DNA from 2 places in the Collinsella sp. TF11-5AC genome. Region 2 is predicted to be linked to the other one. Evidence: riboswitches for the same ligand, from Rfam matches in the RefSeq annotation. Region 2 holds a riboswitch; the other holds the start of a gene.

Region 1 (15,234 bases), on a different contig from region 2:
TTTAAGGAGTCAAAGCTGGTTTAGCCAAAAAAGCGCTTGATCTCGATCTCGGCGTTCTCCAGGCAGTCGGAGCCGTGGATCACGTTGGCGTTGACATCGACAGCAAAGTCGCCGCGAATGGTGCCGGGGGCAGCATCAAGCGGGTTGGTGGCGCCCATAAGGGTGCGCATCTTGGAGACAGCGGAGAGGCCGGAAACGACCATCTTGACGACCGGACCGCTCGTCATAAAGTCGCAGAGACCGCCAAAGAAGGGCTTGTCGGCCAGATGGGCGTAGTGCTCCTCGACGGTAGCGCGCTCGAGCGTGGTCATCTCCATGCGCTCGATAACAAGGCCGCTGCGCTCAATGCGAGCAACGATCTCGCCGATCTTGCGATCGCGCACGGCGTCGGGCTTAATCATGATGAAGGTCTTCTCGATAGCCATAAGGTAGCCTTTCAAGTAGGTTCGCGCGTGCCCAAGTCCCATTCCGGCACCCGCCCGGACTGCATCGTAACAGAGTTCTAGCTGCAGTTAAACAAAAAGCCGTTTATTGAAGCGTTATTATTTATTAAAGCGCTCCATATGTGTCACTTCTGTTTCGAAGCCCGACTAGAGTACCATCCGTCCCACTTTCAACTGCAACGAACAGAACGGGCGGTCGATTGTCGCCCGTGAACGCACCCCCTTCACAACCTGCGCAAATGTCCTACAGAAGTTCTCGACAAGCTCCTTCCTTCTCTATAACAAAACGGGTGCCCACCATAGCGGGCACCCGTAAAGGCAAAATATGATGAACACACCAGACAGACGCATCCAATAAGCTAATTAGCTCCGTGGCCCATCTCGACGACCTTGGATAACGAGCCAAACACACCCTCATCGGCCGCGAGCTGCGCCTCGGCGCTTCCCAACTGCACGGCAACGGCAGCAGGGGCGGTACCACCCTCGGTCGTGCGCGCGGCGACAATCGACGGGATGTCGAGTGCCTCGGTAATGTCGCGCTCAAAGAGCGGACTTGCCTCCTGAAACACCTCAAACGGCAGGTCCTCAAGATTGCAGCCGCGCTTCTCACACATCAGGACAAGATGACCCACCACGGCATGTGCCTCGCGGAACGGCAGGCCGCGCTTTGCCAGGTAATCGGCAACATCAGTGGCTGCCAAGTGGCCCACACCACACTCGCGCGCCATGGCATCCTCGTTGACGGTCCAGGTCGAAATCATTCCGGCCATAACGGACAGGCACTGCATGAGCGTGTGAGCGGTATCGAGCGCGCCCTCCTTGTCCTCCTGCAAGTCCTTGTTATAAGCGAGCGGCAGGCCCTTCATGGTCACCAGCAGCTGCACCAGGTTGCCGTACACGCGACCGCTCTTACCGCGGATAAGCTCGGCAAAGTCGGGATTCTTCTTCTGCGGCATGATGGACGAGCCGGTGGAGTAGGAGTCTGAAAGCGTGATAAAGCCAAATTCGGAGCTCGACCACAGCACGATCTCCTCGGAAAGACGCGACAGGTGCATCGCCATGACGGATCCGGCGTAATGCAGATCGAGCAGGAAATCACGGTCGGAAACCGCATCGAGCGAGTTGGGAATCACGCCCGCAAAGCCAAGTTCGGCAGCCGTCATCTGGCGATCGAGCGGATAGCTCGTACCGGCAAGCGCGGCAGCACCCAGCGGGCAGTTGTCGGCGGCATCAAAGGCGGCCTTCAGGCGCGTAAAGTCGCGCGCGAACATCCAGGAATACGCCAGCAGATGATGCGAGAGCAGCACGGGCTGAGCGTGCTGCATATGCGTGTAGCCCGGAAGAATCACCTTGTCGTACTTCTTGGCCGCATCCACCAGCACATGGCGCAGCTCAAGATTGGCCTCCATGAGCTCCTTGGCCAGCGCCTTGACGCCCAGGCGCGTATCGGTCGCCACCTGGTCGTTGCGCGAACGCCCAGTATGCAAGCGTTTGCCAGCCTCGCCGATACGACGCGTCAGCTCGCTTTCGATGGACATATGAATGTCCTCGTCGTTGATATCAAAGGTGAAGTTGCCGGCATCGATATCCTGTTCGATTCCGGTCAGGCCCTCGGCAATCGCCTGCTCGTCCTCGGCGCTGATAATGCCCTGGGCCGCCAGCATCTTGGCATGTGCCTTAGATCCGGCGATATCCTGCTTATAGAGATGTTTGTCAACCGGCAACGACGCGCCAAACTCCTGCGTGACCTCGGCCACGCCTGCCTCAAAACGACCGCCCCAAAGAGCCATGGAACCGTCCCCTTTCATCAAATCCCAAAACAAGCGCCCAAAGCAATGCGCCCTGTCGCTAAAGCGATTTCTCAACCGCTAGTTTTGTATATTCCCCACCATGTGCGAGGCCATATAGCTAATTTGCAAAGAAGTGACGCGCCATGCACTTGGCGCCCAACGTCTCCCTCCGAATGTTGCCCTGCGAACCATCGATCCAGGCCTTTAGGCTCATAGGAACGTCCTCGACCTTTGCAGCATCGAACTCGGGCGCGAGGGCAAGTAAAGCATGCGCGATAGCATTGAACATAATGGATACTCCCCATATATATAGGCGCAGGGCCGTCAAATTGATAGGAGGAGCCCCGCCGGACAACCCCGGCGGGGCTCGGACTCAGCCGCAGACGCGGCATCATATATGCGGGCGGAACGTAGGGGCCACCGATGTTAAGAAGTGTCAGCAAGCATAACGAAAGGTAGGGACCCCATGCGCCCGTTATGTATCACGCGGATGGGCCGCGCGGATACCAAAGGAAGGAGGCGCTAGGCCTGGGCGGCAGCAGAGCTGGGGCCCTGGACCTTAGCCCACGTCTTGAGCGACAGCGTATCGATCTCGATAAAGCCGGCGCTGGCCTTCTCGTCAAACGTAGTGTCGCGGTCGTAGGTAGCCAGACCGTAGTCATACAGGCTAAACGGGCTCTTGCGGCCGACGACATGGCAGTTGCCCTTAAAGAACTTCAGACGGACGGTGCCGGTCACGAACTTCTGGGTGTCGGCCATAAAGGCATCGAGCGCGTTTTTGAGCGGGCTGTACCACTGGCCGTTGTACACGGCGGTGGCCCAATCCTGCTCGAGCTTAATCTTGGTCTTGAGCAGGTCGCCCTCGACGCAGATGTCCTCGAGCGCCTTGTGGGCGGTGATGAGCGTCAGGGCGCCAGGAACCTCGTAGCACTCGCGACTCTTGAGGCCCACCAGACGATCCTCGACCAGGTCGAGACGGCCAAAGCCGTTGTCACCCGAAATCTTGTTGAGGGCGATGACGATCTCGGAGAGTTTCATCTTCTTGCCATCGACGGCGACGGGCTTGCCCGCCTCAAACTCAATCTCGGTGCAGGTCGGGGTGTCCGGCGTGTCCTCGGGGTTCTTGGTCATAACCCAGGCGTCGTCGAGCGGCTCGTTCCAGGGATCCTCCAGGTGACCGCACTCGATGGCGCGACCCCACAGGTTGTCGTCGATGGAATAGGGGTTGTCGTTGGCGCCCTCGGGAACCGGCACGTTGTGGGCGTGAGCATAGGCAACCTCATCGGGACGGCACTTCAGATCCCACTCGCGAACCGGGGCGATAACCTTAAGCTCGGGGTCGAGGGCCTTGACGGCAGCCTCAAAACGAACCTGGTCGTTACCCTTGCCGGTGCAGCCGTGGGCGACGTAGGTCGCGCCAAACTCGTGAGCGACCTCGACAAGCTTCTTGGCGAGCAGCGGGCGAGACAGCGCGGAGAGCAGCGGGTACTTGTTCTCGTACATGGAGTTTGCGGCGATGGCCTTAGTCAGGAACTCATCGGAGAACTCGTCGCGCAGGTCGAGCACCTGGCAATCGAGAACGCCCAGGTCAAGCGCCTTCTGCTTCTTGGCATCCAAGCCGGTCTCCTCCTGGCCCACGTTGCCGCAGACGCAAACGACATCGAGATTCTTCTCGTCCTGGAGCCACTTGACACATACGGATGTATCAAGACCACCGGAATATGCGAGAACGACTTTTTCCTTGCTCATGGCTGTTTCCTTTCGCCCTTGGTAGCTAGTTAGAACATCGGTCAGCTGCAAGTCATTTCGAGGTCAAAAAACCGTGCAATATCAGGTTAAATAGCAAAAAGCAGCACAGCATGCCCTAGAAACATGCGTTTATATCGTGCTAAAACCCAACGACCTCAAAATGACTCTGTTGGGGCATTTCACCCCATACGAACAGAGACGATTGCTATCGTCGTCGGGAAATTGCGCGCTGGCGTCGGATGGCATTATCTGCAGTGGTGATGATCTTTACGAACTGCATCTGCCTCTCCTTTCACCTATCGCCGGGCGCAATTCTAATATCGTAAACGGTACCTTTTCTTCGGTAAGCGGTTGTATTTCCGTCTCCGTTTTCGATGGTCGCTATATTACGCTAAAGTGCCCGCAGCACAAGCGACAAATTCAAATTTCTGAAAAGTTTTTTCATTACTTTGTGAAGCGTGGTGCAAATACGCTCCGTTCCTGCGACAATACGCTCAGTTACTGGTTGATGGTTATAACGTCTGAAACAATTTCGAAACGAAAGGCGCGCTTTTATGCAAACTTACGAATCGGACACCAATATCGGAAGCATTAAGATTCTCGCCGTCGACATGGACAAGACGCTACTCACCGACAAGCGCGTGTTGCCGCAGGGTCTTGATGAGCGCCTGGACAAGCTCGCCGACGCAGGCATTGTATTCTGCCCCGCCAGCGGACGCCCCGCCCCCAAACTCGAGGAAATGTTCGAGAGCATTAAGAACCGCCTTGCTTTTTGTCCCGACAACGGAGCCTGCGTCATCTATCGCGGCAGCTATATCTATAAGAGCAACATCGATGTGGCGCTGTATCAGCAGGTGCTCGCCCGTGCCTCGGAGGACCCGCGTGCCGTTCCCGTCTTGTGCTGCTACGACGAGTTCTATGTGCTCGCCCGCGACCATCAGTACCACGACGAGATCAGCGTGTACTACAACACGATCAACTACGTCGATAGCTTTGAGGGCCTTGATATCGAGTCCAACAAGATTTCGATCTTCTTCCCCGCCTACGACGCCGAGCCCGCTTTCCGCGAGACCTATAACCCCGAGTTCTCGGACAAGCTCTACGTCACCAACGCCGGGCGCGAGTGGATCGACTTTATGAACCTGGGCGTCGACAAGGGCGCCGGCGTCGCGCACCTGTGCGAGCACCTGGGCATCGATATTGCCGATGCTGCCGCCGTGGGCGACACCTACAACGACATCCCCATGCTGGAGCGCGTCGGGCATAGCTTTATCGTGGACAATGCCGAGGAGCACATGAACGCGCATGCTAAATGGCGCATTCCGAGCAACAACGACGGGGGCGTACTGACGCTCATCGACGCCATCTTGGCGGCTCGTTAACGTGGCTCGTCGGACCCGGCCGGGCGCCAAGATGGCGTCTTGAGTGTCTAGATACTTAGCTGAAATGATTTGAGCAGAGGGGAGCTCCTTGTTGGGAGGGGCTCCCCTCTGTTTTGGTTACTGTGGGACAAATTAATCAGTAGTGTTTGTCCCAAATCTTAAGTATGTGGGGGCTTGCGTCTTGGGCGAGCCTGCCTTACCGAGTGCTTTCCTATTTCGCGTCGGCCCAGGTTATGCCGGTGCTGGCTTCGGCAATGAGGGGTACGCGGAGGCCTACTACGTGCTCCATGACGTCGCGGACCATGGCGGTGAGGCGCTCGACTTCGTCGACGGGGCACTCAAAGTCCAGTTCGTCGTGCACTTGCAGGATCATGTGAGCGGCAAAGCCCTCTTCTTCCAGGCGGCTGCTTACGCGGGCCATTGCGATCTTGATGATGTCGGCCGCGGTTCCCTGCATGGGGTGGTTCATGGCCGTGCGCTCGCCAAAACCGCGGAGCTGCGGATTTTTGGCCTTGAGCTCGGGAATATGGCGACGACGGCCGTACATGGTCTCGGCGTAACTCGTCTGCTTGGCACGCGCCACCACGTTGTCGAGGAACGTGCGTACGCCCGGGTATGCCTCGTAGTAGCGGTCAATCATGTCGCGCGCCTCGGCCATCGAGATATGCAGCGACTGCGACAGACCGTAAGCCTGCTGACCATACACGATGCCGAAGTTCACGGCCTTGGCGCGGCTGCGCAGGTCGGGCGTCACCTCGGACACCGGCACGCCAAATACGCGCGCGGCCGTCTCGGCATGGAAGTCCTCGCCCTCGTTAAAGGCGCGCACCAGATGCTCGTCGCCCGAAAGATGCGCGAGCAGGCGCAGCTCGATCTGTGAGTAGTCCACCGCCAAAAAGACGCTGCCCTCGCCTGCCGAGAACGCCGTCTTGACGGTACGTCCCAGCTCCGAGCGCGTCGGAATGTTTTGCAGGTTGGGGTCGCTCGAAGACAGACGTCCCGTCGCGGTGATGGTCTGGTTGTACGTGGTGTGCACACGCCCGTCACCACGGCGCAGCGGACCTAGCGTGTCCAGATAGGTCGACTTAATCTTGGACTTCTCACGCCAGTCCAAAATCAGGCGCACGATCTCATGGTCGCGGGCAAGGTCGCTCAGCACCTTGGCGTTGGTCGAATAATAGCCGCGCTTGGTCTTTTTGAGGCCCTTGGTCGGAAGCCCCATAACATCAAACAGCACGTGCGAGAGCTGCATGGGGCTGCCGATGTTAAAGGCCTCGTCGCCGGCCAGATCGCGAATGCTCCGCTCGACCTCGGCAATCTGGGTCGCCAGACCCTCGGACAGACTGTGCAGGCGGTCGGGATCCACGAGCATGCCCGCGCGCTCCATCTTGGCAAGCACCGGAACGAGCGGCATCTCGATGCCATCGAACACGTTGGCGGCGTTCTCGCGGGCCATGCGGTCACGCAGCGGTGCAACCAGCGCCAGCGTCAAGGCCGCCGTGCGAGCGGCGGGCGCAGGAGCGTCCTCGCCAGCACCCTCTGCGCCGCGCGCCGCAGGCAGCGCCATCTGCAGATACGTATCGGCCAGATACACCTCGTCAAACTCGGAGCGGTCGGAATCCAACAGGTAGGCGGCAACAACGGTATCGAAGATGCGCGTGGAATCGACTGCCAGCGGATCCATGAGCTCGAGCTCAGAAGAATCGATGGGCGAAAGCTCATGCAAAAGCGCCTTCATATCCGGGCTCGCCACACGGCCTTCCATAAACAGACGCGCGAGCACGCCGGCAATCACGCCGTGGGCGAAGTTGAAGCCCTCAACCTCAGCCGCCGCACCGCTGTCGCCCTCCTCGAGCGCAAACAGGCCCTTGGACGTCGCCAACCACAGCGTGCGCGTCAGCCCAAAGAGCGCGCCCTCTTCCTTGTCATCGTCCACCACGGCGGCGACCCACTCGCCGGCATCAATCACGCGGGAGACCTCAGCCGCAACGGCACCAAGCGCGCCAGCATCGCCGGCGGCTGCGCGCAAAACGGCGGGAATCTCAAACGTGCTGGCAGCTGCCCCGCCCTCGCCGCCGATCAGCGCCAAGAAACGGTTCTGCATGGCGGTGATACCAAGCGTGCCCAGCGCCGCGGAAACCTCATCGGCGGAAAACGCCGGGAAGGACGTCGCCTCAAAATCGAGCTCAACGGGTGCATCGGTGCGGATGGTCGCCACCTTACGGCTCAGCAGCGCGTCGTCGATGTGTGCGCGCAGGTTTTCTCCCATCTTGCCCTTGACCTCGTCAGCATGCGCGATGACCTCGTCCAGGCTACCGTACTGCGCAATGAGCGCGCTCGCCTTTTTGGGGCCGATGCCCGGTACGCCGGGAATGTTATCGGACGTGTCGCCCTTCAGACCATAAAAATCGGGCACGAGCGCCGGCGTGATGCCGTGATACAGGTCGTCCACGCTCTCGGGCGTCATGATCGCCACGTCGGACAGGCCCTTGCGAGTCGAGACCACGTTGACGTGCTCGGTCACGAGCTGATACATGTCGCGGTCGCCGGTCACCAGCAGCATGTCGCAGCCGGCCTCCTCGCCCAGGCGCGCCATGGTTCCCAGGATATCGTCGCCTTCCCAGCCCTCGGACTGCAAAATGGGCACGTTGAGCGCGGCGAGCAGCTCCTTGATCATGGGGAACTGCGCGTGCAGGTCGGGGTCCATGGGCGGGCGCTGCGCCTTGTACTGCGGCAGCATCTCCATACGCACGCGCGGCTTGCCCTTGTCAAACGCCACGACAACGCCGTCGGGATTAAAGGCATCGATCATCTTGAGGAACATGTTCAGAAAACCAAAGATCGCGTTGGTGGGGCGACCGTCCGGCGCGTTCATGGTCGGCGGCACGGCGTGGAAGGCGCGATGCATGAGCGAGTTGCCGTCGATGACGGCAAAGGTACGGCGCTTTTCAGACATATTGAATACCTCGCTTTGGGCTGGGCACGGTTTGCTCACACCAGTTTACACGCTCCCCGCCCCGCGGCCACCGCACATCAGGCTTCCCTGCCGCCGCGGGCCCGCGCGTGATACGATGGCTCACGGTACATCAACCAGCACGATCGATCCGAAAGGAGCCTGCGTCATGGAGCGTCCCAGCGCATGGAAAAAGTACACGCCACAGCAGATCGAGGAGCTCGAGGAGCTTTGCCGCGGCTATAAGCAGTTTTTGAGTGAGAACAAGACCGAGCGCCTGTGCGTCAAGGCCGGTATCAAGATGGCCGAGGAGGCGGGCTACGTCAATCTGGAGACCGTGATCGCCGAGGGCCGCGCGCTCAAGGCCGGCGACAAGGTGTACGCCGCCAACCACGGCAAGGACCTCATGCTCGTCAACCTGGGCACCGCCCCGCTCGAGCAGGGCTTTAACATCCTGGGCGCCCACGTGGACTCGCCGCGCCTGGACCTCAAGCAGAACCCCGCCTTCGAGGCCGGCGACATGGCTTATCTCGACACGCACTACTATGGCGGCGTCAAGAGCTACCACTGGGTCGCTTCCCCGCTCGCACTCGTGGGCGTCATCTGCAAAAAGGACGGCACCACCGTCGACATCAACATCGGTGACAAGGCCGACGACCCGGTCTTTACCATCTCCGACCTGCTGATCCACCTCTCGAGCGAGCAGATGGCCAAGCCCGCCAAGGACGCCGTCGACGCCGAGATCCTCGACGTGATCGTGGGCGGCCGCCCCGTCAAGTTTGACGAGGACGACAAGGACGCTCCCAAGGAGCCCGTCAAGCAGATGTTCCTGGATATCCTCAAGGAGCAGTACGACGTCGAGGAGGAGGACTTCCTCTCCGCCGAGATCGAGGTCGTGCCCGCCGGCCCCGCCCGTGACATGGGCCTCGACCGCTCCATGATTCTGGGCTATGGCCACGACGACCGTGTCTGCGCCTATCCGTCCATGCTCGCCCAGATCAACGTCGCCAACGTGGAGCGCACGAGCATCACACTCATCGTAGACAAGGAGGAGATCGGTTCCGTGGGTGCCACCGGCATGACGAGCCGCTTCTTCGAGAACACCGTCGCCGAGATCATGACGCTCGCCGGCGAGGATAGCCCGCTGGCCCTGCGCCGCGCGCTCGCCCGCAGCCGCATGCTCTCCTCCGACGTGTCCGCCGGCTTCGACCCGGGCTACGCCGGCAAGTTCGAAACCAAGAACGCAGCCTTTATGGGTCGCGGCCTGTGCTTTAACAAGTACACGGGCAGCCGCGGCAAGGGCGGCTCTAACGACGCCGACGCCGAGTATGTGGCCCTCATCCGCGACATCATGGACGAGGCGGGCGTGGACTTCCAGACCTGTGAGCTCGGCCGCGTCAACGCGGGCGGCGGTGGCACCATCGCCTACATCATGGCCAAGTACGGCATGAACGTCATCGACTCCGGTGTTGCCGTCCTGTCCATGCACGCCCTGTGGGAGGTCGCCAACAAGGCCGACATCTACGAGGCCTATCGCGGCTACAAGGCCTTCATCGAGCGCGCCTAACCAACCCTTCATCAGTTGCGGTGAAATACGGACTAAACTGGCCCATAAACGGCCAAAACAGACCGTATTCCACCGCAACTTCCTTTTTGGCAGAGGAGAGTCCATGCTGCAGGTCATCATTTCGCCCGCCAAGCAGATGCGTGCGGCCCAAGATGCTTTTGAAGTCCTGGGCATTCCACCTTTTGCGCACGAGACGGCTCACCTCCACCGCGCACTGCTAGATATCGAGCGGAATGAAGGCAGCGGTGGCCTGCAGGCGCTCTGGAACGTGAGTGACAAACTGCTGGGGCCTTGCCTCAACACCCTGCATGAGTTCCGGCCCATCCTGAATAAGAGCGATCTCGACAATCCCGCACTCGCCCGCCACCTCTCCCCTGCCGTCATGTCCTATCACGGCATTCAATACCAGAGCATGGCACCCGAGGTGATGGATTCCGCGCAGCTCGCATGGCTGCAAGACCATCTGTGGATCCTCTCGGGCCTTTACGGATGCGTACGCCCCTTTCATGCCGTTGAACCGTATCGGCTGGAGATGGGCGCGAAGCTTGCCGTCGACGATGCCCGAGACCTCTACGCGTTTTGGGGCGACAAGCTCGCACGGGCCATCGCTCCGGCGGGCTCCAACATCACGATCGTCAACCTCGCCAGCATAGAGTATGCCAAAGCCGTTCTGCCCTGCCTCGCGTGCGACGCCACGGCCGTCACATGCCTCTTTGGCGAAGGCATTCGCAACGGCAAGCCCATCCAGCGCTCGACCGCCAGCAAAAAGGCGCGCGGCTCCATGGTGCGCTGGATGGCAGAAAACAAGCTCGAGGATGTAAGCGGGCTCACCGCGTTCGATGTTGGCTATCGCCACTTTCCCGAGCTTTCAGACAAAAACACCCTGGTTTTCATGAACGCGCAGGCACAATAGACCCGCCGTTTCCAAACACCTCGTTACTCCGCCAAGCCATCGGCCTTTGCAATCTCGCTCGTCGAGCCATCTTGGTAGGTAATCTTAACGTGCTCCACCTCGGATACCGCAGCGCCCGCCGGGGGCTCCAAGCGCCATTCCGTCAGCGCAATGTCCATGGTCGTGGGCACGTCCCCTTGATCTTTGAGCTTCACCGTCAGCGTTTTGAGCGTCGCATCAAACGTCACGCGTTCGATTTCTTCGCCCGGAATAGACCCGCCGCTCAGCTGCAGCTGCACAAACTCGTCGCGCGGATACCAATAGTCGCCCGGCGCGGCAACGGTATTGCCGCCCGTAACCTTCACTGTCATGATCGGCAGGGCATCGTCGGCCTCGAACTCCCATGCAGCGCCGCCGCGACCACCAAACGTCCAGATACAAAAGGCAATCACCAGCACGGCAAGCACCGCAAAACCAATCGCGACCAACCCATGGTGCGCACGGCTTTCCTCGGCCGATACATCCCATTGTGTCTCTCGATATAGATGCTTGTCTTCCATGTACGCCTCCCCACAGGCACGCTCGTTAGGCCAATCGTACCCATTCGAGCTATACTTGAGCCCATTACATAAACGGGGAGCTTGCAGGACAAGACGGCAGGCTGAGACTGGGCGCGCCCGCCCTGACCCGCAAACCTGATATGGGTAATGCCAACGAAGGGAGCCGTGCCAATGAGCACACAGACCGAGCCCAAGCTCGTCACGCAAATCGACTTCGCCCGTGCCGGGCAGATCACGCCGCAGATGAAGGAAGTCGCCGAGCGCGAGCATCGCGACCCCGAGTACATCCGCGAGCGCGTGGCCGACGGCCGTATCGCCATTCCCGCCAACATCGTGCACATCAAAAAAGGCATGCGCGCCTTTGGCGTCGGTGAAGGCCTGTCCACCAAGGTCAACGTGAACTTGGGCATCTCGGGCGACAAGGCCGATGCCGCCGAGGAATGGAAGAAGGTCAAGATCGCCGAGGACTACGGCGCCGACGCCATCATGGACCTCTCCAACTCGGGCAAGACGCGCCAGTTCCGCCAGCAGCTCATCGACGAGACGCCGCTCATGGTGGGCACCGTCCCCATGTACGACGCCATCGGCTACATGGAAAAGCCGCTGGTCAAGCTCACCAAGGACGACCTGTTCGAGGTCGTGCGCGCGCACGCCGAGGACGGCGTGGACTTTATGACCATCCACTGCGGCATCAACAAGTCGGTCACCAAGACTTTTAAGGAGACCGGCCGCCTGATGAACATCGTGAGCCGCGGCGGTTCACTGCTGTTTGGCTGGATGGAGGTCACCGGTAACGAGAACCCGTTCTATGAGTTCTACGACGAGTTGCTCGAGATTTGCCACGAGTACGACGTGACGATTTCGCTCGGCGACTCCTGCCGCCCGGGCTGTCTCTACGACTCCAACGACGCCACCGAGACCGCTGAGATGATCGAGCTGGGCAAGCTGTGCAAGCGCGCTTGGGCCGCCGGCGTCCAGGTCATGGTCGAGGGCCCGGGTCACATGGCGCTCGACGAGATCGCCGCCAACATGAAACTGCAGAAGCGCCTGTGCCACAATGCTCCGTTCTATGTGCTCGGACCGCTGGTGACCGATATCGGCGTGGGTTACGACCACATCACCGCCGCCATCGGCGGCGCCATCTCCGCCAGCTCCGGTGCCGACTTCCTGTGCTACGTGACACCGGCCGAGCACCTATGCCTGCCTAACGCCCAGGATGTGCTCGACGGCCTCATGGCCACCAAGATCGCCGCACACGCCGCCGATATCGCCAAGAAGGTGCCCCACGCCCGCGGCATGGACGACAGGATGGGCCAGGCACGCCGCAAGCTCGACTGGGACGCCATGTGGAAGTGCGCGCTCGACCCGGTTACGGGCAAGAAGCGCTATGAGGAGTCCCCCGCCGCCACCGAGGGCACTTGCACCATGTGTGGCAAGATGTGCGCCGTCCGAACCGTCAACAAGATCTTCGAGGGCACCACGATCGACCTTGGCATGGAGGACTAGCCCTGTCGCCGCGGCCGCTTCTGGCGGCGAGCCGGTGCCTGTCAATTGTTGACGTGTGAACATTTGCTTGCATTTGCGTAAAGATTGCATCGCCCGCCCGGGTTCGACATAGAGTCGGCCCGGGCATCTTTATAATGCTGGCTTATAGACCCATTTGATTCCGACCGAACAAGGGAGCGAACATGGATCGCAGTAAGGTACCTGCCGTTCTATCCATCGCAGGATCCGATTCCAGCGGTGGCGCCGGCATTCAGGCCGACATCAAGACCATCACGGCGCACCGCCTGTATGCCGAGACGGCCATCACCGCCATCACCGCACAGAACACCCTGGGCGTCACCGCCGTGCAGAACATCTCCCCGGATATTGTCGCGGCGCAGATCGATGCCGTTTTTGACGATATCCGCCCCAACGCCGTCAAGATTGGCATGGTTTCCTCTGCCGAGATTATCGATGTTATCGCCGACCGCCTGAGCGCCTGGAACGCGACAAACGTGGTCGTCGACCCCGTCATGGTAGCCACCTCGGGCGCGCGGCTGATTGCCGAAGATGCCGCCGAGGCGCTCACCCGCCGCCTGTTCCCGCTAGCGACGGTTATCACACCCAATATTCCCGAGGCCATGGCCCTGCTCGACTACGAGGTCGACTCCGAGCGCACGCAGCAAAATGCTGCCATGCTCCTCACCCGCCGCTTTGGTTGCGCATCCCTCGTTAAGGGTGGACATCTTGTCAACGAGGCCAACGATGTACTGGCCGAACCCGCGCCACTCGATGACGAGGGCAACCATCTGGGAGATCCACTCACCACGTGGTTCCGCCACAAGCGCATCGAGACCGACAACACACACGGCACCGGCTGCACGCTCTCGTCCGCCATCGCCTGCGCGCTGGCCCAGGGTATGGATCTTGCCGATGCCGTCAACGCGGACAAGGCATACCTGACAGGCGCTCTGGCCGCCGGCCTGAACATGGGCAAAGGCTCCGGCCCTGTCAACCACATGTGGCAATATTAAGATTCGCAGCCCAAAACCGCCGCAAAGGGGACAGGCACCTTTGCGGTGACTCCCACAAACATCTCGATCTGTAACAGTAACTCGGCAAAATCGACCCTAGATGTTACAGATCAAGACAAACAATCGATATCGACCTAAATAATCTTAATCTGTAACATCTAGCCCGTTTTCGGCCTTGGAACTGTTACAGATCAAGACAAACAAACGAAACAAGCCCCCGCAAGGGGAACTCTGTGGTGGTTTGGGGCCGTGCTACTCACCGAGCATCTCTTGGAGCTTGGCTGCCACGGCATGTCCCAAGCTCTCGTGGCTTTCGGGCATCATATGCAGATAGTCGATATCGCCCGGCTCGGCAAACTCCGCTGCATTCAAAAAGTCGCAGCCAAACTGCTTGGCTACGTGCGCATAGTATTCAGCAAAATGCTCCGAGGCCTCGACGGAACGCTCGTCAAAATCGGTCATATATACATCGGCGATTTGCGGCTTGATCTTGATAGGTGCCATCAGCAGAATACGCGGGCAGGGTGCGACATTGGTCCAGGGAAATGCACGCACCGCGCGAATCAGTGCCATGGTGCCACGGGCAATATCGGAGGCCGTCACACCAAAGACCGTCTTGCAATCGTTAGTTCCCAGCATAATAACGATCGCATCCAGCGGCTTATGGGCCTCGAGCAGCATCGGCAGCGCGCGGATGCCGTTAAGATTGGTATCCAGATGGCACATGTCGTCGCGTACCGTCGTGCGGCCGTTGAGGCCTTCTTCAATTACATGCCAGCCCTCGCCTAAGTCACGTTGGGCCACGCCGCACCAGCGCACATCCTGCGCATAGCGCACCGCGGTGCCGTCGCGCATGCCCGCCGGATCGTAACCATAGGTGTTGCTGTCGCCAAAGCATAGAACGTTTTTCATCGTAAGCCCCTCGCTCAGTAAAAAGCCGACGGAAGCAGCCTCTCCCGTCGGCTCGGCCTATCTGTCAGCACGTACCGATTACAGGTACTTGCGCCAATCGTCCTCGTCCTCATCATCCTCGGTAGCAGCCTGGGCCTGCTCGGCGGCGCGAGCTGCCGCAGCGCGAGCGGCAACCTGGGCATAGGACTCCTCGTTGCGCTCGGGGAAGTTTGCCAGCACGTGCTCGAACTTGGCAAAATCCTCATCCCAGCGCGTAGAAGGCACGGCAAAGAAGACCTGCTTGACCTTAAAGTCGCCCGACGCGAGCTCCTTGCGGAAGAGCTCGGCCACGGTCTCTGCGTCAAAGCCGTTGTTGTCGCAGCCCCAAGCGCCCAGCACGAGCTTCTCGCGACCCAGCTCGTCGCAGATGGCAAGCACAAAGCGAATGCGGTCGCGCAGGGCATCCAGCAGAGCATCGTCGCTCACGC
Region 2 (15,234 bases):
ACGCGTTTCCCATCGGTCACAAAGTGCTGATACGTGGCTGCGAGCTGGATCATCTCGTCGAGCGTCGGGTCGACCTCATCAACCGTGACGAGCAGACCGGTGCCCGTTTCGTTGAGCTGGTCGATGATGTCGCTCATGCGATAACGCCAAGTCGAGGCATCGTGAACGCGATTGACCTCGATACTGCCGAATGGTGCAATTCCGAGACCGGTGACTTCGAAGTTGTTAGACGGGTCGATGAGATGGCCTGCAGCACGTTTCGCCCCGAACTCGATTTCCTCAAGCATTCCCGAGAGCGCGGTCGTCTTTACGGCTATCCAGCCGTGGGATTCTGCCCTTGTCGCGAGCGACGACATGAGAGCGGTTTTACCGGTTCCACGCGCACCTGAGAAGATCGAGGTCAATTCCGGGCGTCTACGCTGGCTCAAGAAGGCACGGTCCAAATCCCGAATAATCTGTTGTCTGCCGGCGAGATGGGCAGGAACCTCACCAAAACTGGGGGTAAACGGGTTCTCGAGATATTCCACAAGGCTCTCCTTTCACATCGCCGTTTAACTCCATTTTATTCTAGTTAATTCTGGTTAAAAGCGACGGCTCGTTATTTGGTGCATCAATGTGACAAAGGGACAGTCCCTTTGTCACATGCCAGGAAAGCCTGTCTGGCGCAGGGCTTCGTAGAGGACGATGGCGGCGCTGTTGGAGAGGTTGAGTGCACTAATGCGGTAGTCGGCCGGGTCGATAAAGTTGCCGCAGATATCCTGCCGAAGGATGGCTTCGTGGCTGTCCTTGGTATGCCCGAGCGCCTCCTCGTGGGCCTCCCAGACTTCGGCGTTATCGAGCGAATCACAGTCGCGCAGCATGGGAATGCGCTCGCAGCATGCGGGCGCCGCGGCAAGCAGCGGCTCGGGAATCCCCGAGCTCTCGCTGCCAAAGACCAGATAGTCACCGTCGCGGTAGGTGCTTTGCGCATAGGTGCGGCGCGCCTTTTTGGTCAGCAGGTGCAGGCGCTCGTCGGCGGGGGAGAGGTCGTTGCGCGCAAGGAAATCCTCCCAGCCGGCATAGGTGGTCACGTCCAAGTTTTGCCAGTAGCCCAGGCCGGCGCGACGCACCGTCTTGTCGTCGAGCGAAAAGCCCAGCGGCTCTACCAGGTGCAAATGGGCACCGGTGACCACGCAGGTGCGGCCGATATTACCCGTATTGGCCGGAATCTCGGGTGCATACAGCACGATATTGAACATGAATCTCCTTGGCATAGAACGAAAAACCACCACGAAGGGGACAGGCACCTTCGTGGTGGTTTGGCGGTTACGTGGGCGGAAAATGCCCGCTTCGATAACCTAGGCGCGGTGCCAGTCGGTCAGGCAGGCATCGAGGGAGGCGATGAGCGCATCCTTGTCCATGTGACGGCCGATGATGCACAGGCTCGTCATGCGGTCGCCCGTCTCGTCGTCCCAAATCTGCATGATCTCGGGGTTCTCGTCGATAATCTTCTGCTTCTCGCCCTCGGGCGCAGAATCGACAAACAGACCGTTCTCCATCAGGCGCATCTGGTGGCCGGCCTGCTCAAACATGTAGCACATGTCCGGATTGCCGGTCTGCCACAGCGGGCCCTTGACGCGGATGACCTCGTCGGGCCACTCCTGCTCAACAAAATCGGTGAACTTCTGCAGGTCAAACGGCTTGCGGCGCGAGTACACAAAGGTCTCGATGTCGTACTCGAGCACCTCGGGGTCGTCGTGCTCCTCGGGATGCTCCATGGCCTCGATCCAAGCGGCGGAGTTGTAGGCGCGCATAAAGTCGAAGCGGTCGGTGTCGAGCAGCTCCTCCATGGGGACCTCGCCGTTTTGGGCTTCGACAATCACGGCGTCCTTCTGTAGGCTGCGCACAATGGCCTTGAGCTCGGCAATCTGCTCAGGCGTGACGGTATCGGTCTTGTTGAGGATCAGCGTGGAGCAAAATTCGATCTGCTGGATGAGCAGGCTCTCGATGTCATCCTCGTCAATGTCCTCGGCCAGCAGGTCGCGACCGCCGTTGAACTCGTCGTACATGCGGGCGCAGTCGACCACGGCCACGATGTTGTCGAGCGCGAGCTTGGGCTCGCCGCCCACCTTGGCCTCGTCGCAGAAGCTCGAGATGGTGTAGGCGATGGGGATAGGCTCGCAAATACCCGAGGCCTCGATGATGATGTAGTCGAACTTGCCCGAATCGGCGATGCCCTGCAGCTGGTTGGCCAGGTCGTCCGAAAGCGTGCAGCAGATGCAGCCGTTGGTGAGCGGGATAAGGTCGTCGGTCTCGGAAAGGCCGCCGTCGGCGATGAGGCTGGCGTCGACGTTGATCTCGCCGATATCGTTGACGATCACGGCGGCGCGGATGCCGCCGTCGTTGGCGAGGATGTGGTTGAGCAGCGTGGTCTTGCCGGCACCGAGGTATCCGGTAAGCATGATGATCTTCACGGGTTTGTTGGGCATGTGCCCTCCTTTGTTAGACATGGCTTACAGTTGAATCATATGCCAAACGCCTGCTCTTATACCCACGCGCCGGCAAATAACACAGGCTACTCCCAGGCTCCCCATACATCGGGGCAATAACCGACGGTGGCCTTTTTGCCGTTGCGCACGATGGGTTCGGCCAAGACCTGCTGGTTTTCGAGCAGCTTGTCGAAGCGCTGGCTAGGGGTGAGGTGCTGGATGAGCGCGAGCGTCTCCTCGTCCTTAGCCTTGGGGTTGAGCAACTTGTCGATACCGCCGACCGCCTGCATCACGCTCGTGAGCTCGCCCTTGCTCATCTCCTTTTCTTTAAGGTCGATAAACTGCACCTTAATGCGGCGCTCCTTAAAATAGCGCTGCGCCTTCTTGGTATCGAAGGACTTTTTGGTACCGAAGATCTGCACGTTCATTGTTTGGTTCCGCCGTTCTACCTGATGAAGTTGGTCCTAGCGCGATCGGCCTGGGGCGCTTCGATGCCGGCGGACTTTCCCGCCTCGATGCAACGCAGCAGCCAGGCCATGTTTTTGCCGATGTTTCGCATGGTGGCAAGGCCTTCGGCGTCCTGGGCGGCCTCGCCCGGCATGGCGCCAAAGACGTTGTTCCAGTAGGTGGATGCCACCACGGGCATCTGGTTGATGGTGAAGTACTTGTTGAGCACATCGAAGGTGGTCGACGTGCCACCGCGACGGGCAACGGCGACAGCGGCGCCCGGCTTGTGCGCAAAGGCCTTGCTGCCTGCATAGAATGCGCGGTCGAGTGCCGAGAGGATGCGTCCGCTGGGATGTGCGTAGTAGACGGGCGAGCCAAAGACAAAGCCGTCGGCCTGTTCGGCGGCAGCGATCAGCTCGTTGACCACGTCGTCGTCAAAGGTACAGCGACCGCCAAGCTTGCCGCACTGGCCGCAACCGATGCAATCGCGAATGGGCTTGGCGTCCAGTTGAAACGTCTCGGTATCGATGCCCTCGGCCCTAAGTTGCTCGGCGACCTCGGCGAGTGCGCGGGCGGTGTTGCCGTTTGCCTTGGGGCTGCCATTGACCAAAAGAACCTTCATCACAAACTCCCTCTGCTGTCGGTGACTTCTGCGGAGGATTATCGCACGAGAGGGCAGATGGCGCGGGGCGCGATGCGAAACGGCTTGTGTTTCACATCGCGCCCTACGTCGCTAGTCCAGCTTGGTGCCCGGTACCTGCGGCGCCTCTTTAATCAGCGCATTGAGTTCGTTCAAAATGGAAACGGGCTGTCGGTCGACGGCGTCCAGATGAAGCGTCGCCACGCGAAGGGGCGGCTGATATTCAAATGAGCCAAGGAGCACGGGCGATCCCAAGAACCGTTCGATTTCGTCTGCAACCGCGTCGGTCTCTTCGGGATCAAGCTCGTCAAAGAGCGCCACGAACATCGGTCCGGTCGAGCGGAACAGACGACCCTTGCCGCGCGAGCAATCCATGAGGCAGGCGGCGCTTTCTGCCAAAACGCGGTCGCCTGCATCAAAGCCAAAGCGGGCATTGACCTGTGCGATTTCGTCGATTTTAATGGCGATCAAGCCCGCGTTTCGTGCCACGCGACGCATCTCGCCAATGGCGTTGACCAGGGCGTGGATATCGCCCAGACCGGTCACGGAATCGGTCGTATCTGCCAAGCTTCGGTTGGTGACAATGCCCACATACATGTTGGGCTCGGTATCGGTGCCGTCCAGGCGGTAACCCGTGCAGTCGCAAAGCGCGTATTTTCCGGCGGTATTCATGACGCGATACTGCATGCAGTGGAAGTGCCACGTGCCGTTTACCACCATATCGAGCTCGGCACGTACGTTGTCGCGGTCTTCGGGGTGAACACGGGCAAGCCATATATCGAGCGAGTTGTAGGGATGCTGGGAGGGTAGGTCAAAATCGCGCACGGCATTAACCGACCATTGCGATTCGCCGGTGTCGAGGTTAATGATGAACGGATAGCGTGTCTCGGAGCTCATGGAGATCGCTTGGAACACTCGGTCGTTGCAGGGGGGGGTTGTTCGGTGATCGGGCGTTGCAGCGCATCGCCTTCTTCCGGTTGTTGCACACGGTACATGAGCTTGTAGCGATACATTTTGCGGTCGGCGTCCTTTGTCATCTGGCGACGCGTATCGCCTGCAAGTGGGTCGACGCGCGAGCAGCCAAAGCTAAAGCTGGCGATCATGGGCGCCTTGCCGTCCGATGTTGCCTCGATAAGATTGGCACGCGTCCGCTCCAGGCGCTGCTCGAGCTCGGCTTCGTCTGTCGTGGGGGATATAAGTACAAATTCGTCTCCACCGATACGGAACAGCAACTCATCGTGCTCCATTGTCTCGGTGAGTGCGCGGCAGATGCTCAGAATGTAGCGATTGCCCTCGGCGTGGCCAAACTTATCGTTGCAATGCTTAAGGCGGTCGATATCGATATAGGCGCAGGTGAAGGGGGTGCCTTTGCGCCAGAGCTGATCGACATGGCGGTCGAGTCCGCCACGGTTGCCAAGATTGGTGAGCGAGTCGATATAGGCGCCGTGCTCAAGCAGCTCGCGTTCTTGTTGCAGGATGGCGAGCGTTTTCTGCAGTTGCTCACCGATGGCACGCAGCTCCGGGGGCAGCGCGGCAACATCGAGCTCGGTGGTTGAGGCCCCGTTCGCAAGTCGCTGAAGATGAGCGATGATTGATTGCTCGCCCAGGCGATACGACTCGTTCATGATGGATTGCCTCCTTGGATGGAACAATGGTTTGTATCTTACTCCCAATTCGGTTTAGATTGGAGTATTAGTTAGCTCATGGGAACAAACGCTCCCCTCGACGGTGGCGTTTGCGTGCGAGCGTATTAGTTGTTGTCGCCACCATCGAGCAATGCCTCAAAATCCTCCGCCTGCATGGGGCGGTAGTAGAGGAATCCCTGAGCGTAGCGGGCGCCCATGTGGCGCAGCATGTTTGCCTGCTTGTCCGTCTCGACGCCTTCGATCACAACGGGCAGATGGAGTGACTGCGCCATCTCGAGCATTGATGAGATGATTTGCACGCTGCGGCCCTCATCGCCGTTATCGGGCACAAACGTGCGATCGAGCTTGATGACGTCGACGTTGACGTTCTTGAGCATCGCGAGCGTGGACTGGCCGGTGCCAAAATCGTCCATATAGGTCGAGAAGCCGCGGGTGTGCAGGTCGGCCGTTAGTTTATCCACGGCCTCGGACTCTCCCGTATAAGCTGTCTCGGTGATCTCGATGCGCATGAGCTCGGGCGGCAGGTTGTATTGGGCGGCGAGCGCTCCCATATGCTCGGCAACGTCGCAGGCAAGGATATCCACGCGCGACACATTAAGCGAGATCGGAACCACACGAAGCCCCCGATTGATGCGCTCGCGCAGCCACAAGGCAACGCCCTGCCAAACGTATTTGTCGAGCGTCACCACAAAACCGCTTTCCTCGAGAGCGGGGATAAAGGTGGCGGGCGAAATGAGGGAGCCATCCTTGTCGATCCAGCGCGTGAGCGCTTCGGCGCCAATGATCTCGCCGGTTTCCATGTCGACCTGGGGCTGCAGGTAGTAGGTAATACGGCCGTTGGAGAGCGCGTACTGGAATTCGGTCAGCGTGCGGTGGAACGAGATTTCGCGCTCGTACTCCTCGGGGCGGAAAATGGCAATGCGCTCCTTAAAGTCGTTTTTTGCGCGCCGATTGGTAAACATGGCCTTGGCCTGCGCATCGATGGTGATTTTCTCGTTGGAGTCGATGGGGTAGACGCCCATGGACGGCCAGAATCCCACGCCGTCATCATACTTGGCCACGGCCTGGCGAACGCGGCTATAGATCTGATGGACGGTGTCGTGTTCAAAGGGGATGAGTATGCAAAAGTCGTCTTGGCCCCAGTACCCTGCGACGCCCATGTTGGCATTCTCGATGTCCTTGAGGACCGTGCCCACATCGGCGAGCATGCGGTCGCCCTCGGCCTGTCCGTGCCATTCGTTGAACAGTCGCATGTGTCCCATATCGACGGTGGCGATACACCAAGCGCCGTTGCGCCTTGTCTCGAGAAATTCGTTGGCGCGGCGCATAAACACGCTGGGTCGATAGAGACCCGTGAGCGGATCGATGCGTTCGGCGATGGCGCTTTTGCGCTCCACCTCGGGTATGGGGAGGCTGTCGTTGGGAACAAGCCCGCCGGCCGTGCGAATGCGACGGTCGAGTTCGCCTAAAACGGCGGCCGTTTGATTGGTCAGGTGCTCGTAAAAGGCCGGAACGACAAGACAGACGGGGGTAATGGTGTCGTCCGCGATTCGAACGGGAGCGAAAACGGCCTCTTTGAGATGTTGGATCAGTTGCTCGAATGCTTCGTGATCCAAATTGTTGCTAAGCACGACGAACTGGGCGTTGCGTGAGCGGAAGACGCGACTCCTGCCGCGAGTAATCGACAGCATGCGGCCTGCGTATTCGGCGAGCATGTTGTCGACGGCCTCGGCCCCGTAGAGCTCGTTGAACTTTGCCGTGCCGCGAACGCGCACTGCTATAAGCCCCGTCTTGCAACGGTCGCGACGGCAGGCATCGATAGCGTTGATCAGCGTGCGCTGCGTTCCGAGGCCCGTGGCGGCGTCGACGGTCTCGGCAAGCGAGTGGTTGACGAGCTCGCCGACATAGAGCGAGGGGACATTTCCGTCGCCGTCGATACGAAACCCGCGAGCACGGCCGAGGATGTAGTCGCCGGCGGCGTTGCGCACGCGGTACTGCATGACGTGGCGATGTTTGGAGCCGTCATAGATTTGGTCGATGTCGTTGGTATAGGCCTCAAGGTCATCGGGATGGACACGCGTTTTCCAGTAATCGTGGCAGTTGTCTATATGCTCCGAAGGAAGACCAAGATCGCGCAAGGCGCCTTGTGACCAAAGGGTTCGATGTTTGTCCAAGTTCTCGATAAAGAAATATCGGCCTTCGTTGAGCATCGAAAGGGCGTCGAAAATGCGATCGCTTATTTCGAAGTCGTCGGTGTGGGCTTGTGCGATATTGCGTCGATCAAGGTGCACGGCATGACGTAGCTTGTAGTCGTACATGCGATGATCGGCATCGTTCGTCAAGCGATTGGGGGCTTCGCCCAGGGCGGGGTCGGCGTGTGCCACTCCGTAGCTAAACGAGTGAGGCATCTTGGAAGCGTTGTTTTCGAGCAGTACCGTTCGGCAGTGTTCCAGACGTTCGGCAAGGTCGTCCTCGGTCGCAATCGTAGATAGGATGGCGAACTCGTCGCCCCCCAGACGAAATGCCGCCTCGTCCACCTTCATATACAGTTTGAGATAGAGGCTCACCTGCAAGATATAGCGGTTGCCCTCGTCATGTCCAAAGATGTCGTTGCAGTGCTTAAGGTTATCGATGTCGATAAACGCCATGGTCACGGGCAGTTCCTGCTCCCAGAGTTCCTCTAAGGAACGGGTAAAGCCGCCGCGGTTGCCAAGTCCGGTGAGCTCGTCGGTAAAGGCGGTCCTGATCAGATCGTCCTGACGCTCCAGAAGGTCACGGATGGTCTTTTCGAGCGTTTCGGTATTATTGCTGGCGTTATCCATACTGTAAGCGGCTTTCTGAGGTCGGGGCGGATTGCGTCGGGCGAGCTCGTTGTGCACATGCGTTGCTGCTCAACGCCTTGCGTGTTTCCAAGCCCCCGCCTTGCTGCGTCGTTGGGTTTATTTGTCGGTTCGTGCTCTCGGCTGATAACTACTGAGTAGTATAAACAAGTGTATGGAATTATGTAGGGGTGCCCATGTTGCGGGCGGCCATTATTCGCCAAACGGTAACGCGACGATGTTCGATGAAAATGCGACTGAGACGATATTTGTTGATGGGTATACTTGTTCCGTTTTAAAACGCAGGAACGGAGATGGTCGCATGGCACAGTCAAATATGACGCGCACGGTGGGGCTGGCGCTCGAGGGAGGCGGCTACCGCGGTATGTATACGGCGGGCGTGCTCGACGTTTGGATGGAGCACGGTTTGACCTGCGACCATATGGTGGGCGTCTCGGCGGGCGCGGCATTTGGCTACAACTTTAAATCGCGCCAGATCGGCCGCGCCATTCGCTATAACAAGGCCTATTGCGCCGACAAACGCTATGCGAGCGTGACCAGCTGGCTGCGAACCGGCGATATGTTCAATGCCGATTTTGCCTATCACGAGGTGCCCATCGAGCGCGATCCCATCGACCTGGAGGCGTATCGCGCCTGCCCCATGCGGTTTACGTGCGTGTGCACCGATATCGAGACGGGCAAGGCCGTCTACCACGACCTGCCCTATGGCGACGAGCGGGATATCGAGTGGATCCGGGCATCGTCGGCGATTCCTGTGGCGACGCGTCCCGTTGCTATTGACGGGCATAAGTATCTGGATGGTGGCGTGGCTGATTCTATTCCCAGCGCATGGCTGTTTGCGCAGGGGTATGACCGCAATATCGTGGTACTCACGCAGCCGGCGGGCTTTGTGAAGCAGCCCAACAGCGTGATGCCCATGCTGCGGCGCGTGTTCCGTCACTATCCGGAGTTTGTTGCAGCGCTTGAGCATCGGCATGAGGTCTACAATGCCACGCTCGATGACCTGGCACGTCGAGAGGCTGCCGGGGAAATCTTTGTGGTGCGGCCGAGCGAATCGGTGAAGGTGCCGTCGCTGTGCCGCGAACCGGATGAGCTCGAGCGCATCTACCAGGTCGGCCGCCACGATGCAGAGGCGACTTTGCCGGCGTTGGAAGCGTATCTGGCGGGGTAAGGGTCGCATACGGAAAGCGCATCCCGGAATGGAGGCCCAAACTGGGATGCGCTTTCCATTGCTGAAGATATGAGGCTGCGAATCAGCTGTTCGGCCTATGCCTATGCCTGCTGCCAGGTGTCGACAAGCTCCTTGGCCGCGGCGTAGGGATCGTCGGCGCTGCAGACGGCGCTCACCACAAAGAAGCCGTCGACGCCGGTTGCCTTAAGCTGCGGCAAGTCGGCCGTCTTAACGCCGCCGCCCACCACGATGGGCACGGGGCTTGCCGCGTGGAGTGCGGCCAGGTCCTCAAAGCTCTTGGTGATGATGGAGCCATCGGCTGCGCGTCCGCAGTCGCGCTTGGTCTCGGTCTCGTGGAGCGGGCCGATGCCCAGGTAGTCGACCAGACTCATGTCGGCGGTCTTGACGTACTCGAGCATTTCCTCGCAACGGGCCGAAAGGCCCACGATGGCGTCGGGGCCCAGCAGCTTGCGACAGACCTCGACGGGAATATCGCTCTGGCCCACGTGCACGCCGTCGACCGCAATGCCCTGCTCGCGTGCGGCGAGTACGCAGTCAAGGCGGTCATCGATCAGCAAGGCGACCTGACCGGTCTTGCCGGCCTGTGCGATTGCCTGCGCGGCGTCGCCGGTCAGCGCAATGATCTCGCGGGCGCTTGCCACCTTGGAGCGCACCTGAATGCAGGTAAAGCCGGCGTCGAGCGCCTGGGCCACCACATCGCCCACGGGGCGTCCGAGGGTGTTTTCGGGGCCGAGCACCAGATAGGCCGAGATATCAAGGTTGTCGCGGATGCTCATCGTGCTTCCTCCTGCTTTTTGATCTGCGCTTCCATGCGCTCGAGTTTGCCGGTCATGGTGTCGGTAAATCCAGGTCGAATATCGGCTTTGAGCACGACTTCGGTTCGGATGCCCTTGTTCGCTAACACAAAGGTCGCGTCGCGCACGACCTGCATGACCTCGTCCCAGTCGCCCTCGATCTCGGTGAACATCGAGGTGGTGCGGTTGGGAAGGCCGCTCTCGCGAATGACGCGCACGACCTCGGCGACCTCGGCGGACAGTTCATCGCCGGTGCCGCACGGGGCGATGGCCACAGCGACGAGCGTGTTCATGCCGGCATTGGTTGCGGGCTCGGACATGGCTTATGCCTCCTCGAGCTCGAGTTGGTTATCGGCGATGTCTTGGGCGGTTGCGCGGTAGAGCTCGTCGATAAAGGCGACCTTAAAGCTTGCCGGGGCATCGGCGACGGCGGCGGCACGCGTGCCGGCGACGTTGTAGACGGCGGTACCGCAGACGGCTGCCGTAAACGGATCGGCAGCGCAGGCGTACACGGCCAGCACGCCGCCCTGCGAGCAACCGCAGCCGGTAATCTTGGACATGAGCGGGCTGCCGCCGTGGGATTTGGCCACGGTCGTGCCGTCGGTAATCAGGTCGACTTCGCCCGAGACCACAACGGCGCCGCCGGTGTAGCGAGCGAGCGCCACGGCGGCATCGCGGGCGGCGTCGACCGTGTCGGTGGTATCGACACCACGTACGCGGCTCAGATCGGCCGACTCGCCCTCAAGACCCCACAGGCCGGAGAGTGCGATGATCTCGGAGGCGTTGCCGCGTACGATGGCGGGCTTGTACTGCTTGAGCTCGTTTACCAGCTGGGTGCGCAGGCTACCGATGCCCAGACCCACCGGATCGAGCACCCAGGGCTTGCCGGCGTCGTGTGCCGCCTTGGCCGCGCGGGGAATCGTCTGCTCGTAGATGGGGAAGAGCGTGCCCATGTTGAGATAGATGGCGGCGCCGCCGGCAACGAGCGCCTCGCCCTCGTCGGGCAGATAGACCATGGCGGCCGAACCGCCCACGGCGAGCTGCGCGTTGGCGACAAAGTCGATCGTCACCGTGTTGGTGATGGAGCCGGCCATCGGATTGGTGGCTCGAATCTCCTCTACGGCCTTGACCATATGTTGCTTAAGCTGTTCCGAATCAATCACTGCACATGCCTCCTTGGCATAGAAAAGGGGCGCTGTGCATAGACAGCGCCCCTGTAAAGGCGGCATGCTCCCTACGCCAGCATTAACTGACAGGTTCAAAGGATTGGGCCCTATGCCCTCTCAGCCTTGTGGTTTGCACCGCCGGCACTCCCGCATCGAATCTGTTGTTCCCTATACTAGCGCACCTGCCAATATGGGACAGGTTTATTTTGGCAGGTGGCAACAGGGGCGCTGCATTTTCCCAGATAAAACCTGCCAAGATAAACCTGTCCCTTATTGGCAGGTCGTTACAATAGACGGGATAAAGAATGACCGAGGGGACCTTATGATCAAACTTGTGCTGACCGATATGGACGATACGCTGATTCCTGCTGGACACGATGGCGCCAGCGACTGCGCCATCGAGGGCATTCATGCCATGCAGGCGGCGGGCCTGCATTTTGGCCCGGTTTCGGGTCGCCAGCCGTCCGCGATGAGCTGGATGTTCCGCAATCGCTCCGAGTGCTTCTCGACCGGTGCGTTTTGCAACGGCCAGGTGATGTTTGTCGATGGCGAGGCGGTTGCCTCGCGCGCAACTGATAACGATGCCCTTATGCGCCTGGCCGACTACCTGGAGCAAGAGACCGACGATACCTATTTGAAGGTCTACCGTCTGGGTGATGACTTTTGGGACAACGACGCCTATTGCGTGACAAGCGATCCCGAGCGTGTGCGTCGCGCCATGGAGTCAGGCGGCAACGCGTGGCTCAAGGGCGAAGAGGCTCCCTGTCGCCCTGTCGTTGACGATGCCCCGGCATACAAGGCGAATATCTGGAGTGCCCGTTCGCGCGAGGAGCTCGCCGAGCTGCGCGAGCGTGTTGCCGCCGAGGTGCCGGAGCTCTCGCTCGTGTTTCCCAACAACCGCGTGCGCCTGTTCGACGTTCTTCCGACCGGCTGGGACAAGGGCTGTGCTGCGCTGGAGCTGGCGCGCGCTTTGGGCCTGACGCCCGACGAGGTGGCCGTATTCGGCGATTCCGATAACGATTTGCCCATGATCGATGCCGTTCCCAATTCCGTTGCAGTCGCCAATGCCAACGAGGCCGTCACGGCTGCCGCGCGCTGGCATATCGGCGCTGCGGCAGATGATGCGGTTGCCGGGGCTCTGCATCAGATTGCCGCCTGCGCCGCGACGGGGGAGATGCCGTCGTTTATGCGTCAGATGGACGCGACGGGTTTCGACGTCACGAACGTCTAGGGAGAAAGCCATGAAGCTCCAGCAGCTCAGATATGTCGTCAAAGTTGCCGAATGCGGCAGCATCACCGAGGCCTCGCGCCGGCTCTTTGTGTCGCAGCCTTCGATTACCGCGTCAATTCGCGATCTCGAAAACGAGATGGGTGTACACATCTTTGAGCGCACCAACAAGGGCGTCATTGTGTCCGAGGAAGGCGAGACCTTCTTGGGCTACGCGCGCCAGGTGCTCGACCAGGCCGACCTGCTCGAGGGCAAGTACAAAGGCACGTCCGAGCAGGTGCCGCACTTTAGCGTGAGCTGCCAGCATTATTCCTTTGCCGTTAATGCATTTGTCGATGTGATCCGCGAGTTCGATGCCGCGCGCTACGACTTTACCCTGCGCGAGGAGCAGACCCACGAGATTATCGAGGACGTCGCGCATATGAAAAGCGAGCTCGGCATCCTGTATCTGTCGGAGCACAATCGCGAGGTCATCGAGCGCATGCTGGCGGCCAACGAGCTCGTATTCGAAGGACTCTTCTGCGCTACGCCGCATGTCTTTGTGTGCTCCGACCATCCGCTGGCGGGTCGCTCGAGTGTGACGCTCGAGGACTTGGAAGACTACCCGTTCCTGTCCTATGAGCAGGGCAGCTACAACTCGTTTTACTATTCCGAGGAGCTGACCTCGACCTTTGAGCGCCGCAAGAATATCCGCGTGCGCGACCGTGCGACGCTGTTCAACCTAGCTATGGGCCTTAACGGTTACACGGTGTGTTCGGGCGTGATCAGCCATGAACTTAACGGCCCCGGCATTATCTCCATTCCGCTCGATGTAGACGAGTACATGGAGATCGGCATCATCACGCGCAAGAACACGACACTTACGCGCTACGGGCAGGCCTATATCGAAGCGATTCGTCAGCACATCTAGACTGCTGCGTTCTGCACGGGTCAAATCTCTTTATGGCAGTCCCAACTAATATAGGAAGCATCTATATCAAACTGTTATAAACGCATATTTTACGATGTCCATATGAGCGCTCATACTCTGTCCCAGTAAAGCAACCAATGCAAAGGGAGATATCTATGAGCACTTCGATTCAACCGAACGCGCCGTTTCGTGCCGATATCGTCGGCAGTTTTCTTCGTCCACAGGCTGTAAAGGACGCCCGTGCCGCCTATGTCGCGGGTAAACTCGACGCTTCCGGCCTTAAGGCCGTCGAGGACGAGGCCATCCGCGACTTAGTGGCCAAGCAGAAGGCTGCCGGCCTGCAGGTGATTACCGATGGCGAGTTCCGCCGCAGCTACTGGCACCTCGATTTTATGTGGGGCCTCAACGGCATTGAGCGCCGCGCCTCGCGCACGGGCTACATGTTCCACGATGAGGAGACTACCGCCGACACCGCCGTGGTAACCGGTCCCATTAGCGGTGAGAATCATCCGTTCGTCGAGCACTTCAAATTTATCAAGTCGCTCGAGGGAGAGGGCCAGGTCGCGCGCCAGACCATTCCGGCGCCGATCCAGACGTTCTCCGAAGTCACACTCGACCGCTGCGATGGCCAGCAGGAGAGTCTGCACGCCGTCTACAAGACCGACGAAGAACTCGTCGATGCCATTGCCGCAGCATACCGCACCGTGATTGCTGACCTGTATGCCGCGGGCTGCCGCAACATCCAGTTTGATGACTGCACCTGGGGCATCTACTGCGATACCGACTTTGTGTCCAAGACTGGCATGAGCCCGGTTGACCTGCAAAGGGTGAGCGAGCTGGGCGTGGCGCTCAACAACGCCGCCATCGAGGACAAGCCCGACGACCTCGTCATTAACACGCACGTGTGCCGCGGCAACTACCACTCTACCTATGCTTTCGAGGGCGGCTATGACCCCATCGCGCCGTACCTGTTTGCACATGAGGATGTCGACGCATTCTACCTGGAGTTCGATACGCCGCGCGCCGGCGGTTTTGAGCCGCTCAGCTACGTTGCCCCGGGCAAGAAGGTCGTGCTGGGCTTGGTGACCACCAAGGCCGCAGAGCTCGAGAACGAGGATGTTATCGTCGAGCGCATCCGCGAAGCCGCAAAGTACGTGCCGCTCGAGAACCTGTATCTGTCTCCCCAGTGCGGCTTTGCCAGCTGCGAGATTGGCAACAAGCTGACCGAGGACGAGCAGTGGGCAAAGATCGCCCTGGTCAAACGCATCGCCGAGCGCATCTGGAAGTAGTGCTGCCGTTCGCAGGGGCGTCGTGGTCGGAGCGGCATGCATCGCGTACAATGGTTCGGATCGTATCGTTCGGGCAGGTAATCCGATATGCCCGAGCGCCCTTCCATTATGAAAGGACATCCATGTCCCAATCCTCGACGCCCGCCGTCGCCGATGCCATCTACGATGCGTCGTCGCTCGGTCGCCCGCGCATGTTCCTACTCGGTCTGCAGCATCTATTCGCGATGTTCGGTGCCACGGTGCTCGTACCCGTGCTCACCGGTCTCTCGGTGTCGGCGACCCTTTTGTTTGCCGGCCTGGGCACGCTGCTCTTCCACTTCCTATCGCGCGGCAAGGTGCCAGCGTTTTTGGGATCTTCGTTTGCCTTTATCGCGGGCTATGCCGCCATCGCGCCCAACGGCGAGGCCGAGCTTTTGCCCTACGCCTGCCTAGGTGTAGCCTGTGCCGGCCTGCTCTATCCGGTGCTGGCGGCCCTGTTTCGCGCGTTTGGTGCCAAGCGCGTTATGCGCTTCTTCCCGCCGGTAGTGACTGGCCCCATCGTCATTTCCATCGGCCTGATCTTGGCAAGCTCTGCCATCGCCAACTGCCAGACCAATTGGCTTGTTGCCGTTGTC

Evidence for each region. Region 2 has a riboswitch for thiamine pyrophosphate ahead of thiM (hydroxyethylthiazole kinase). Riboswitches for the same ligand answer to the same signal wherever they lie in the genome.
Region 1: another riboswitch for thiamine pyrophosphate. It lies ahead of thiC (phosphomethylpyrimidine synthase ThiC); the one in region 2 lies ahead of thiM (hydroxyethylthiazole kinase).

Annotation. Positions count from the first base shown of each region.
Region 1 is NZ_QSQO01000004.1:91,473-106,706, forward strand. It holds gene ndk (nucleoside-diphosphate kinase) at 21-425, opposite strand; gene argH (argininosuccinate lyase) at 803-2,233, opposite strand; gene DXD16_RS10290 (hypothetical protein) at 2,352-2,522, opposite strand; gene DXD16_RS03460 (argininosuccinate synthase) at 2,756-3,982, opposite strand; gene DXD16_RS03465 (Cof-type HAD-IIB family hydrolase) at 4,537-5,364, shown strand; gene polA (DNA polymerase I) at 5,576-8,320, opposite strand; gene DXD16_RS03475 (aminopeptidase) at 8,487-9,884, shown strand; gene DXD16_RS03480 (YaaA family protein) at 9,988-10,797, shown strand; gene DXD16_RS03485 (hypothetical protein) at 10,821-11,336, opposite strand; TPP riboswitch at 11,400-11,515, shown strand; gene thiC (phosphomethylpyrimidine synthase ThiC) at 11,508-12,842, shown strand; gene thiD (bifunctional hydroxymethylpyrimidine kinase/phosphomethylpyrimidine kinase) at 13,025-13,855, shown strand; gene DXD16_RS03500 (SGNH/GDSL hydrolase family protein) at 14,108-14,767, opposite strand; gene DXD16_RS03505 (TIGR02452 family protein) at 14,846-15,234, opposite strand, start outside.
Region 2 is NZ_QSQO01000014.1:36,151-51,384, forward strand. It holds gene DXD16_RS07160 (ATP-binding protein) at 1-527, opposite strand, end outside; gene DXD16_RS07165 (tRNA (cytidine(34)-2'-O)-methyltransferase) at 639-1,238, opposite strand; gene DXD16_RS07170 (GTP-binding protein) at 1,338-2,468, opposite strand; gene DXD16_RS07175 (arsenate reductase family protein) at 2,555-2,896, opposite strand; gene DXD16_RS07180 (flavodoxin family protein) at 2,914-3,537, opposite strand; gene DXD16_RS07185 (diguanylate cyclase domain-containing protein) at 3,649-4,452, opposite strand; gene DXD16_RS07190 (GGDEF domain-containing protein) at 4,449-5,180, opposite strand; gene DXD16_RS07195 (EAL domain-containing protein) at 5,306-8,023, opposite strand; gene DXD16_RS07200 (patatin family protein) at 8,343-9,212, shown strand; gene DXD16_RS07205 (thiamine phosphate synthase) at 9,314-10,009, opposite strand; gene DXD16_RS07210 (thiamine-binding protein) at 10,006-10,347, opposite strand; gene thiM (hydroxyethylthiazole kinase) at 10,351-11,190, opposite strand; TPP riboswitch at 11,242-11,352, opposite strand; gene DXD16_RS07220 (HAD-IIB family hydrolase) at 11,516-12,424, shown strand; gene DXD16_RS07225 (LysR family transcriptional regulator) at 12,435-13,331, shown strand; gene DXD16_RS07230 (5-methyltetrahydropteroyltriglutamate--homocysteine S-methyltransferase) at 13,487-14,620, shown strand; gene DXD16_RS07235 (uracil-xanthine permease family protein) at 14,743-15,234, shown strand, end outside.